2 regions of the Halobacillus sp. GSS1 genome follow, and region 1 is predicted to be linked to the other one. Evidence: riboswitches for the same ligand, from Rfam matches in the RefSeq annotation. Region 1 holds a riboswitch; the other holds the start of a gene.

Evidence for each region. Region 1 has a riboswitch for lysine ahead of dapA (4-hydroxy-tetrahydrodipicolinate synthase). Riboswitches for the same ligand answer to the same signal wherever they lie in the genome.
Region 2: another riboswitch for lysine. It lies ahead of J0K78_RS14485 (Na+/H+ antiporter NhaC family protein); the one in region 1 lies ahead of dapA (4-hydroxy-tetrahydrodipicolinate synthase).

Annotation. Positions count from the first base shown of each region.
Region 1 is NZ_JAFLHE010000003.1:157,378-161,594, forward strand. It holds gene J0K78_RS09280 (sigma factor-like helix-turn-helix DNA-binding protein) at 1-295, shown strand, start outside; gene clpP (ATP-dependent Clp endopeptidase proteolytic subunit ClpP) at 311-892, shown strand; gene dapA (4-hydroxy-tetrahydrodipicolinate synthase) at 921-1,817, opposite strand; lysine riboswitch at 1,938-2,116, opposite strand; gene J0K78_RS09300 (hypothetical protein) at 2,858-3,280, shown strand; gene J0K78_RS09305 (MFS transporter) at 3,436-4,217, shown strand, end outside.
Region 2 is NZ_JAFLHE010000008.1:56,601-60,817, reverse strand. It holds gene J0K78_RS14490 (sodium-dependent transporter) at 1-219, opposite strand, end outside; gene J0K78_RS14485 (Na+/H+ antiporter NhaC family protein) at 544-2,100, opposite strand; lysine riboswitch at 2,236-2,419, opposite strand; gene yunB (sporulation protein YunB) at 2,474-3,244, opposite strand; gene J0K78_RS14475 (HD-GYP domain-containing protein) at 3,295-4,217, opposite strand, start outside.

The DNA of each region.
Region 1 (4,217 bases):
GGAAGCTTTTCATTATAAGATTTCTGAAATAGCAGAATTGCTACAAATGAAAGAAACAGGGGTGAAGGCATTATTGAAGCGCTCGCGTGACAATCTTAACAGGTGTGCAGAGGTGGAAAGGCTTCAAATCATGCGTACCCGCTCAGAGGACGATCTTCTATACCAAACCTTGGTTAGAACGCTAACCATACAGGATCCAGCTGTATTGATTGAAAAGATCCCAGTCCTCCTTAAACCAGCTTCCAGAAATCAGCTTCCAGGATCACCTTTAAACGATCTCTCCTTAGCAGCATAAAAGGAGGGAAATCTGATGAATACGATTCCTTATGTCATTGAACAGACGAGCAGAGGAGAGAGGTCCTACGACATCTACTCCCGGCTTTTGAAAGACCGGATCGTTATGGTAAGTGAAGAAATCAATGACCACATGGCCAACAGCATCGTCGCCCAGCTTTTATACCTGGCAGCGGATGACCCGGAAAAAGATATCTCCTTGTATATCAACAGCCCCGGAGGATCGACGACTGCAGGGTTTTCTATCCTGGATACGATGCAGTATATCCAGCCGAATGTACGAACGATCTGTACCGGAATGGCGGCTTCTTTTGGGGCAATGCTTTTGTTGGCAGGTACCAAAGGAAAGCGGTATGCTCTGCCGAATAGTGAAATCATGATTCACCAGCCGCTTGGAGGAGCACGCGGGCAGGCAGCTGATATAGAGATTTCTGCTAGAAGAATCATTAAATTAAGGCAGCATATCAATGAAATCATCGCCGAACGCACGGGGCAGCCTGTAGAAAAGGTGGCAGAAGATACCGATCGTGATTATTTTATGAGTGCGGAAGAAGCGAAGGAATACGGGATTATTGATGAGATTGTCTACAAAAAATGAAAAAACCGCCCATGATGGGCGGTTTTTCTTATGAAGCCTTTACCGCTTCTTTCGGTTGTACTTTTTCAAGTTCACCGAGTACATGCTTTTGTTCTTCTTCTGTAAGCGGCAGGAGCGGAAGACGGACGCCGCCGACCTCTACACCTTTAGCATTCAGCGCTGCTTTCACAGGGGACGGGCTTGGTGCAGAAAAGATGGCATGCATCACAGGAACAAGCTTTTGGTGAAGGCGGGCGGCATAAGCAAAGTCGCCTTCGCGAAAACTTTGGATCATCTCCTGCATTTCATTTCCAATCACATGGGAGGATACGGAGACGATTCCTGTACCTCCAATAGAGATGAATGGAAGTGTATTGGAGTCCTCACCACTGTAAACGGCAAAATCATCGGATGTTTCACGAATGATTGCCGTTGCTGCATCAAGGTCACCGCTAGCTTCCTTAATCGCCACAATATTTTTGATTTGAGATAAACGAATGACGGTATCCGGCTCCATATTGATGACGCTTCTGCCTGGAATGTTATAAAGCATCACCGGAAGTGATGTGGATCTTGCAATCGTAGAGAAGTGCTGGTAAAGACCTTCTTGAGTTGGCTTATTGTAATAAGGGGTCACGAGCATGACAGCGTCGACGCCGATTTCCTCGGCTTTTTCAGTTAAATGGATGGACGCTCTCGTGTTATTGGATCCGGTCCCTGCAATGACAGGAACTCTTCCGTCAACCACTTCGACAACGAACTTGAAGAGACTCACTTTCTCTTCTGTCGTTAGTGTTGGTGATTCACCGGTTGTACCTGCAATGACAAGGCCGTCCGAACCATTTTCGATCAAGTGGTTGACTAACGTTCGGGTTGCATCAAAATCAATGTTCTCTTCTCTGTCAAATGGGGTCACCATCGCTGTTAATACCTGGCCGAAATTCATAACCTCACACCTTTGTTTAGAATTTTGAATACGTTCGAGGTTGTGAGGGCTAGGGCAGTCAAAATAAAAACGGCAGCAACGAGGGCTTCGCTGCTGCCGTAGAAACTTTTAACCGTTCCTGCGTAAGATAGCCCTCCATATAGTTTCCTATATGACAGTTCTGTACTTGTTCAGCAGCAGAACCAGCATCAGGGATATGAGATCCCTTTCGCTTCGGCAATTTCCCCTTTCCACCTTCATCTCAGGAGCTCATTCTCCTCCGACAAGTGTACTTATGTCATTGCACCTCTATCCTTACTTCAAAATCATTTGAAATAAGAAAATATTTAGTTAGTTAAAAGACTATCAAAAAAGTATCCATCTTACAAGTGGTAAGACAAGGGAACAAACAATTCGACAAAATCTCTGAGATTCTTATCTTAAGCTATATAGCAGGATTGTGGAAGACTCAGTTTCGAGATGTTTTCCGGGGTTCGTTGCCAGGATTGAGCTCAGGGGTGGCTGGGAAGCTACTCGCTTTCCTGCGGGGATGACGGCAAGCCTCCTCGGACTTCGTCCTGTGGGGTCTTGCCAGCCAATCCATTCCCGCTGGAGTCTCGCAGCTTCCCAACCACCCCTTTCGATGTAAAGGAGAAACGAACCCATGTACCAAGTTGGGTGGTCTTCAACTATCCAACTGTTAAAGTTATAAAACAATCCGAATCAAGGTTTTACGTACTATGGAGGTCTTCTAATCATCCACTTCCCGTATCCATACGAGCTGACTTTTCAGGAGTAGTTTCGAGAATCTTCCATGGCAAAGGGGCGGAGGGAAACGGTGAGACCCCAGAAGGCGTAGCCTGAGGAGGCTCACCGTTTCCCTCCGCCCCATGGAAAGCAATCCTTTTCCCGGAGCCCCTAGAATCACACGAACATCTCGAAACTGAGTCTTCAAGAATAGAGAGCGTTTCTTAATTAAGGAGAAATGGTGAGGATAGGCACGATTTGTGGGTTGGGTTCTTAATATAGGGTGTATGAGTTTTTTAGAAGGGACGGGTCGAATGAATCAGTATCCAAGTGATTATAGTTACGGGAATCAGGATCGGATCGTTTTCGGCGGTGGTGGGATGTTTAACCCAGGAGCTGGAGGAGGTTTTGGAGGAATGCTTCCCCCGGGCATGTGGGGTGGTGGAACAGGCGGACAGTGGCAGCAGCCGTTTCCGTGGGGAAGTTCAGGCGGTGGAGGATGGCAACCGCAGCCGTCCGTTCCTGGGCAGTGGGTAGGTCCTGGTGGTCTTCCTCCTGGGTACAACGGAGGTTTCCAACCCGGAGGTTCGTGGGGAGGAGCGTTTCCACCATCAGGCCAAAGCCAGCACGATTTGTACCGGACATGTATCAACAATTGTGCCGCACAGTTTGGATCCAATGACCAAGCATATTTTAATTGTATTAATCGCTGCCGTAGTCAATACATGGGCGGCTGATATCCCAGGGGTTTGCAACAAGCAAACCCCTTTTTACATAGATTAGGAGAATTTCAGCCTCGAGGCGGATGAAGATTCATTCCCGGGCACATCGATGAAGGTATGGACCTTTTATACAATGAAATCAACCAATAACATATGAAGGTGTGATTCAAATGACAGTTCATGAAATAGCGTTGCAACAATCAGAAACGGAATCGAAAGAGATTCCGTCCATATTTAAAAATCGAAACTTTTTGCTGCTATGGGGAGCGGCGCTTTTATCAAGCTTCGGTATTTCCTTTTTCCTTTTCTCACAAAGCTGGTATGTCGTCAATGTATTAGGTTTAGAGGCTTCCCTTGGCATTCTATATATTGCTGTCAGTATTCCACGGGTAGTATTCATGATTATCAGTGGAACGGTGGCGGATCGCTTTGATAAGACAAAAATCATGTTTTTGTCAGATTTCATCCGTGGTCTGCTCCTGATTGGTCTTGTCGTCTGGTTTATGTTTGGAGGGATTACGTTATGGACGTTTGTGACGTTCGCCTTCTTCTTCGGCATTCTGGATGCTTTTTTTTGGGCAGCGGAAAGTGCTGTCATTCCTTCAATCATTCATAAAGATAACTTGACGCGAGGCAATTCCATTATTCAAATGACCAACCAGACCTCCTTCATCCTTGCTCCGATGCTTGCCGGGATCATCATTGCCTTTGGAAACTATGAAATTGTGTTTGCGACAACAGCGGTTATGCTCATCGTGGCGAGTGCTTTCATTTTCTTTATGCGTGTACCAAGACTGAAAGGAGAGTCGGAGGAACAGAAAAGGTTTTGGGATGACTTTAAGGAAGGTTTGCTATACGTGAAAAATTCCCGTGTTATTTCACTTGTCGTTCTGACGACAATTTTTATGAATCTCTTCCTAGTCGGTCCTTTGACAATGGGACTTCCGTTATT
Region 2 (4,217 bases), on a different contig from region 1:
CGGCGCTGAACCTCTGAATTTATGGCCGATGGTGAATTCCATAACAAGTAGCGGAATACCCGCTGTTAATAGAGCAAATAAATAAGGAATAAAAAATGCCCCACCACCATTTTCATAAGCTACTGCCGGGAAACGCCAGATGTTACCTAAACCGATGGCTGAACCGACGGCTGCCAGTATGAAACCAGCTCGTGTTCCCCATTGTGCACGATTTTCCATGCGAAAGACCTCCCTGAGTTAAACACCTTAAAAAGATGTTTTTCAATTTTTATTTTTCTGATTATTCTGCTTTAAATTATAACGAGCAACACACAGCTTGTCAAAATAATTTTTTAATTTTCAGAAATTGGAAGGTAAGTGAAAAGACTTAAGCAAAATGAACTACCATATTATGCCTTTGAATCATCTTCAAACAACGGGTGGGCGTGCCAGCCATATTCACTATGACTTTTTTGAAACTTTAATGAAGTGAGTCGGCTGGAAACACAAAAAGAGCAGGAACGGTGACCGTTCCTGCTCTCCAATTAAAACATCTTTTCTTTTTTACTCCGTTGGTTGACTATGATTAAACTTGTGAATGATGAACGCTGCAACTGTAACTATAATTAACGTGAGCAACAGAGGAAGCCAAACTCCACCGGACAGACCTAAAATGACATAACCGATGGAAGCAGCTCCTGCAGCGATAAGGGCATAAGGAAGCTGTGTGAGTACGTGATCGATGTGGTTCGATCCTGCCCCTGTTGAGGAAAGAATCGTCGTATCGGATATCGGTGAACAATGGTCACCAAACACAGATCCCGCAAGTACTGCTGACAGTGCCGGAAGAATCAGTGTAGGATCGGATACTGCTGCAATTTCTCCTGCTATTGGAAGCATAATTCCAAATGTTCCCCAAGATGTTCCTGTAGATAATGCCATGAAACCGGACAGTAAGAAAATAATCAAAGGCAGATAAGCAAGGCTTATGTCTGCTTGAGTGAACTGCTGTGCTAAATATTCTCCGGTTTGAAGCTGGCCGATGATATCACCGATCATCCAGGCGAAAACCAAGATGTAAATCGCTGGTAACATAGCTTTCATGCCTTGACCAAACACTAGAGGGGTTCCTGATTTAGGCTTTGGTTGACTGATATACAGCACAAGAGCAACAAGAACAGAAACAACTCCACCCGTGAACAAGGAGATGTTCACATTTGTGTTGGCAAAGATAGAGAGAAGGTCCACATTGCCTTCTGTGTTACGCACTCCTGTGATAATCATTGTTAACACGGTTCCGACAACGAGTGCTACAATCGGCCAGATTAGATGAGAGATCTTCCCATGGTTATGCTCTTTGAATTCGTCATTCAAATCACCAGGTACATCCCCTTTTTCAGGGTTGTTCAATTCTCCTGTTTCCAAGGCCCGCTTTTCGTGTACTTTCATTGGACCAAAATCCAATCTTAAGTAAATCGTCAGGAATACGAGTAATAGTGCTGCAAATACATATAAATTTGCAGGAATCATAAGCACGAATGCTTCAAAAGCCTGGTACTGCGTAATTTCATTAGCAGCCAGAATACTACCGATTGTTCCAATTATATAAGCTCCCCAACTGGAAATCGGTGATATGACAGTAATCGGAGCTGACGTAGAATCAATATAATAGGCCAATTTAGCCCGTGATACTTTATATCGATCCGTTACAGGGCGCGCCACTTGTCCTACGGCCAGTGCATTGAAATAATCATCAATAAAAATGATGATTCCAAGAATAGCAGGGACAAGTGTCGCTCCTTTTCTCGTACGAATACGTTCAACAGCCCAGCGGCCAAAAGCCCTGCTTCCTCCTGAGGCTGTCATGAAGGCGGTCGTAATTCCTAATAAGAATAGAAATGATAACAAATAAATATTTCCCATATTCAGTGCGCCTTCACTTACAAAGATGTTTGCGAAAATTGACCAGATTAACGACAATCCTCCGCCAATATCCATTTGTGTGATCAGGAATGCTCCTACGATGATGCCGATCCCTAAGGACAGGATGACTTTCCTTGTCAATAGAACAAGGATTAACATTAATACTGCTGGAATTAAAGAATAGATGGTTCCTTCCATAATAGTTCCCCTCCGTAAATCTTGATGTAACGGGATTGGAAGGCTACTGCGGATAAAAATGAGGAATAAAAAAAGACAATGATAGAAAATAACCTACCATTGCCCTTGTAAGTGGCAATTTGATTATCCTCCATTTCGATCAGTAGCGCCCCATGCACCCAAAAGCATGCATGACAGTGTATCTCTTGTTCAGATATACACCAGCGTCGTATAGCTTGACGAACTACAAGACACTTCGGCAAACATCCCCTTCCACCAATTATCGTTGCTTGTCTGGCTCCAATTGATTACTGATGGTGTTTGCACCTCTACCTCACCGATCTGATAAGGTCACGCATATTCAATTCTCAGTAATTCTAACAATTCCAAGCATTTATTGCAAGGGGTCCATTGGATAGGAAAATGATGGATCTCCTTCTCCCCCCATACCACCATAAAAATTAGGAACTTTCCCAAGAATGGTAGCTTGATCAATGGGAATGTTATTGGTTACCACCGTTGTTTCTGTAGAGAACGGAATAACAATCCGGACATTCACTTCAAAATGAATCGTCAATTCAAACAGTGCAGCGTTAATTCCGTACTCTGTCATCTTGATATCGACTTCAGATTGAACGTCTCCAATTACTCTAAGTTGAACAGGTACCTTCGGCCCGAGGTTTGCAAGTAAACTATTGTTTGTCGCTACCCCAATAGGGAGTTCGATGAGTGTCGCTGGCTGTTCCCCTAACTCTTCCTGTGTGCGGTCAGGGTCAATATTTGGCTCCAGAGAGGTGTCCTCCATGGGAAGCTCACCAAGCTCCATCCTCTTTAAAAAATTTTGAACACGTATCGTCGTGTCACGCAGTGCACGGTTAACAACTACAGAGTTCCAACCCATATAAACGATGTTACCTTGGTTATCCTTCTCCATATTGACAAGGTCATTAAATTGTAGATCTTCAGCAATCGTTTTACTGACTGCTTCATTAATGGCATCCCTAGCCAGCTGTTGAGCTTTTGTTTCAGCAATCTCTACGAGAGCCGGTGTCACACCTCGGTTAATGAACCATAGACTTAACGCTGTGAAAAGGGCGAAAAACAGCAGACTAAGCACAATCCTTTTTCCGATCGTGGAACCAGTAGTCGCACTCTTTTTTGGCATAGAACAACCCTCCTCATCTATCTATATGAAAGAAAAGAAGGGTTTAAGCATCAACTTACCGAGGTCAGATGACAATTCGCTATCATAACATTTAATTCTTTAGACAAGTCGATGTCCCGCCCCCTTGTTCCATCTCTTTTAATTTCCCTTATTACGGGGCGATCACATAAGTATGGGTTTTGTTTTACGACGATCGCTTCACGTCCATCATCCAATTGAACAGATACTCCGTTGGGATAGACCGCAATACAACGTCTGAACGCCTCTACCATGTGTTGATCAAATAAAGAACCAGAGCCGGAATACAAGATTTCCAAGCCCTCATGAGGGAGCATAGCCTCGCGATATACACGATTACTTGTTACAGCATCAAATACATCCGCAATGCCCAGAATCTTTCCGAACAGATGAATGTCGTCACTCCTGATCCCACGCGGATACCCTGACCCATCCAGCCTCTCATGATGTTGATAAGCACAATGAGCAGCTAGCAGAGGAATGTTGGGTGTTTGGCGCAGGATTTCAAACCCGTCATCTGTATGAGTTTGAATACGCCTGAATTCATCAACCGTCAATTTTCCTGGTTTAAAGAGAATCTCTCTTGGGACGTTCATTTTTCCCACGTCATGGAGAATCGCCCCAAGTCCAAGTGCCTCCATCTTAGGAGGAGTGAGATGCAACTCTTTTCCAAGAGCAAGCGCGTACATTGTTACATTCAACGAATGAGTGAAGATATAATCATCGTGGGTGAAAACATCCGACAACAAGGAAATGACTTCTCCATTATTGCGTAATTCTTTAATGAGAGAACGTACAACTTCTTGCAATTCGTTGCCTGTTTCCTCTAAAACATAACGGTGTTCAGATACGACAGAGTGATGGATATTGGAAAAAGATTGCTTAATGGAATGGATCGCCTTCATCCGTGTCTTTTCAGCGAGAGGCGAGTCAACAATAATATCTGATGTTCGTC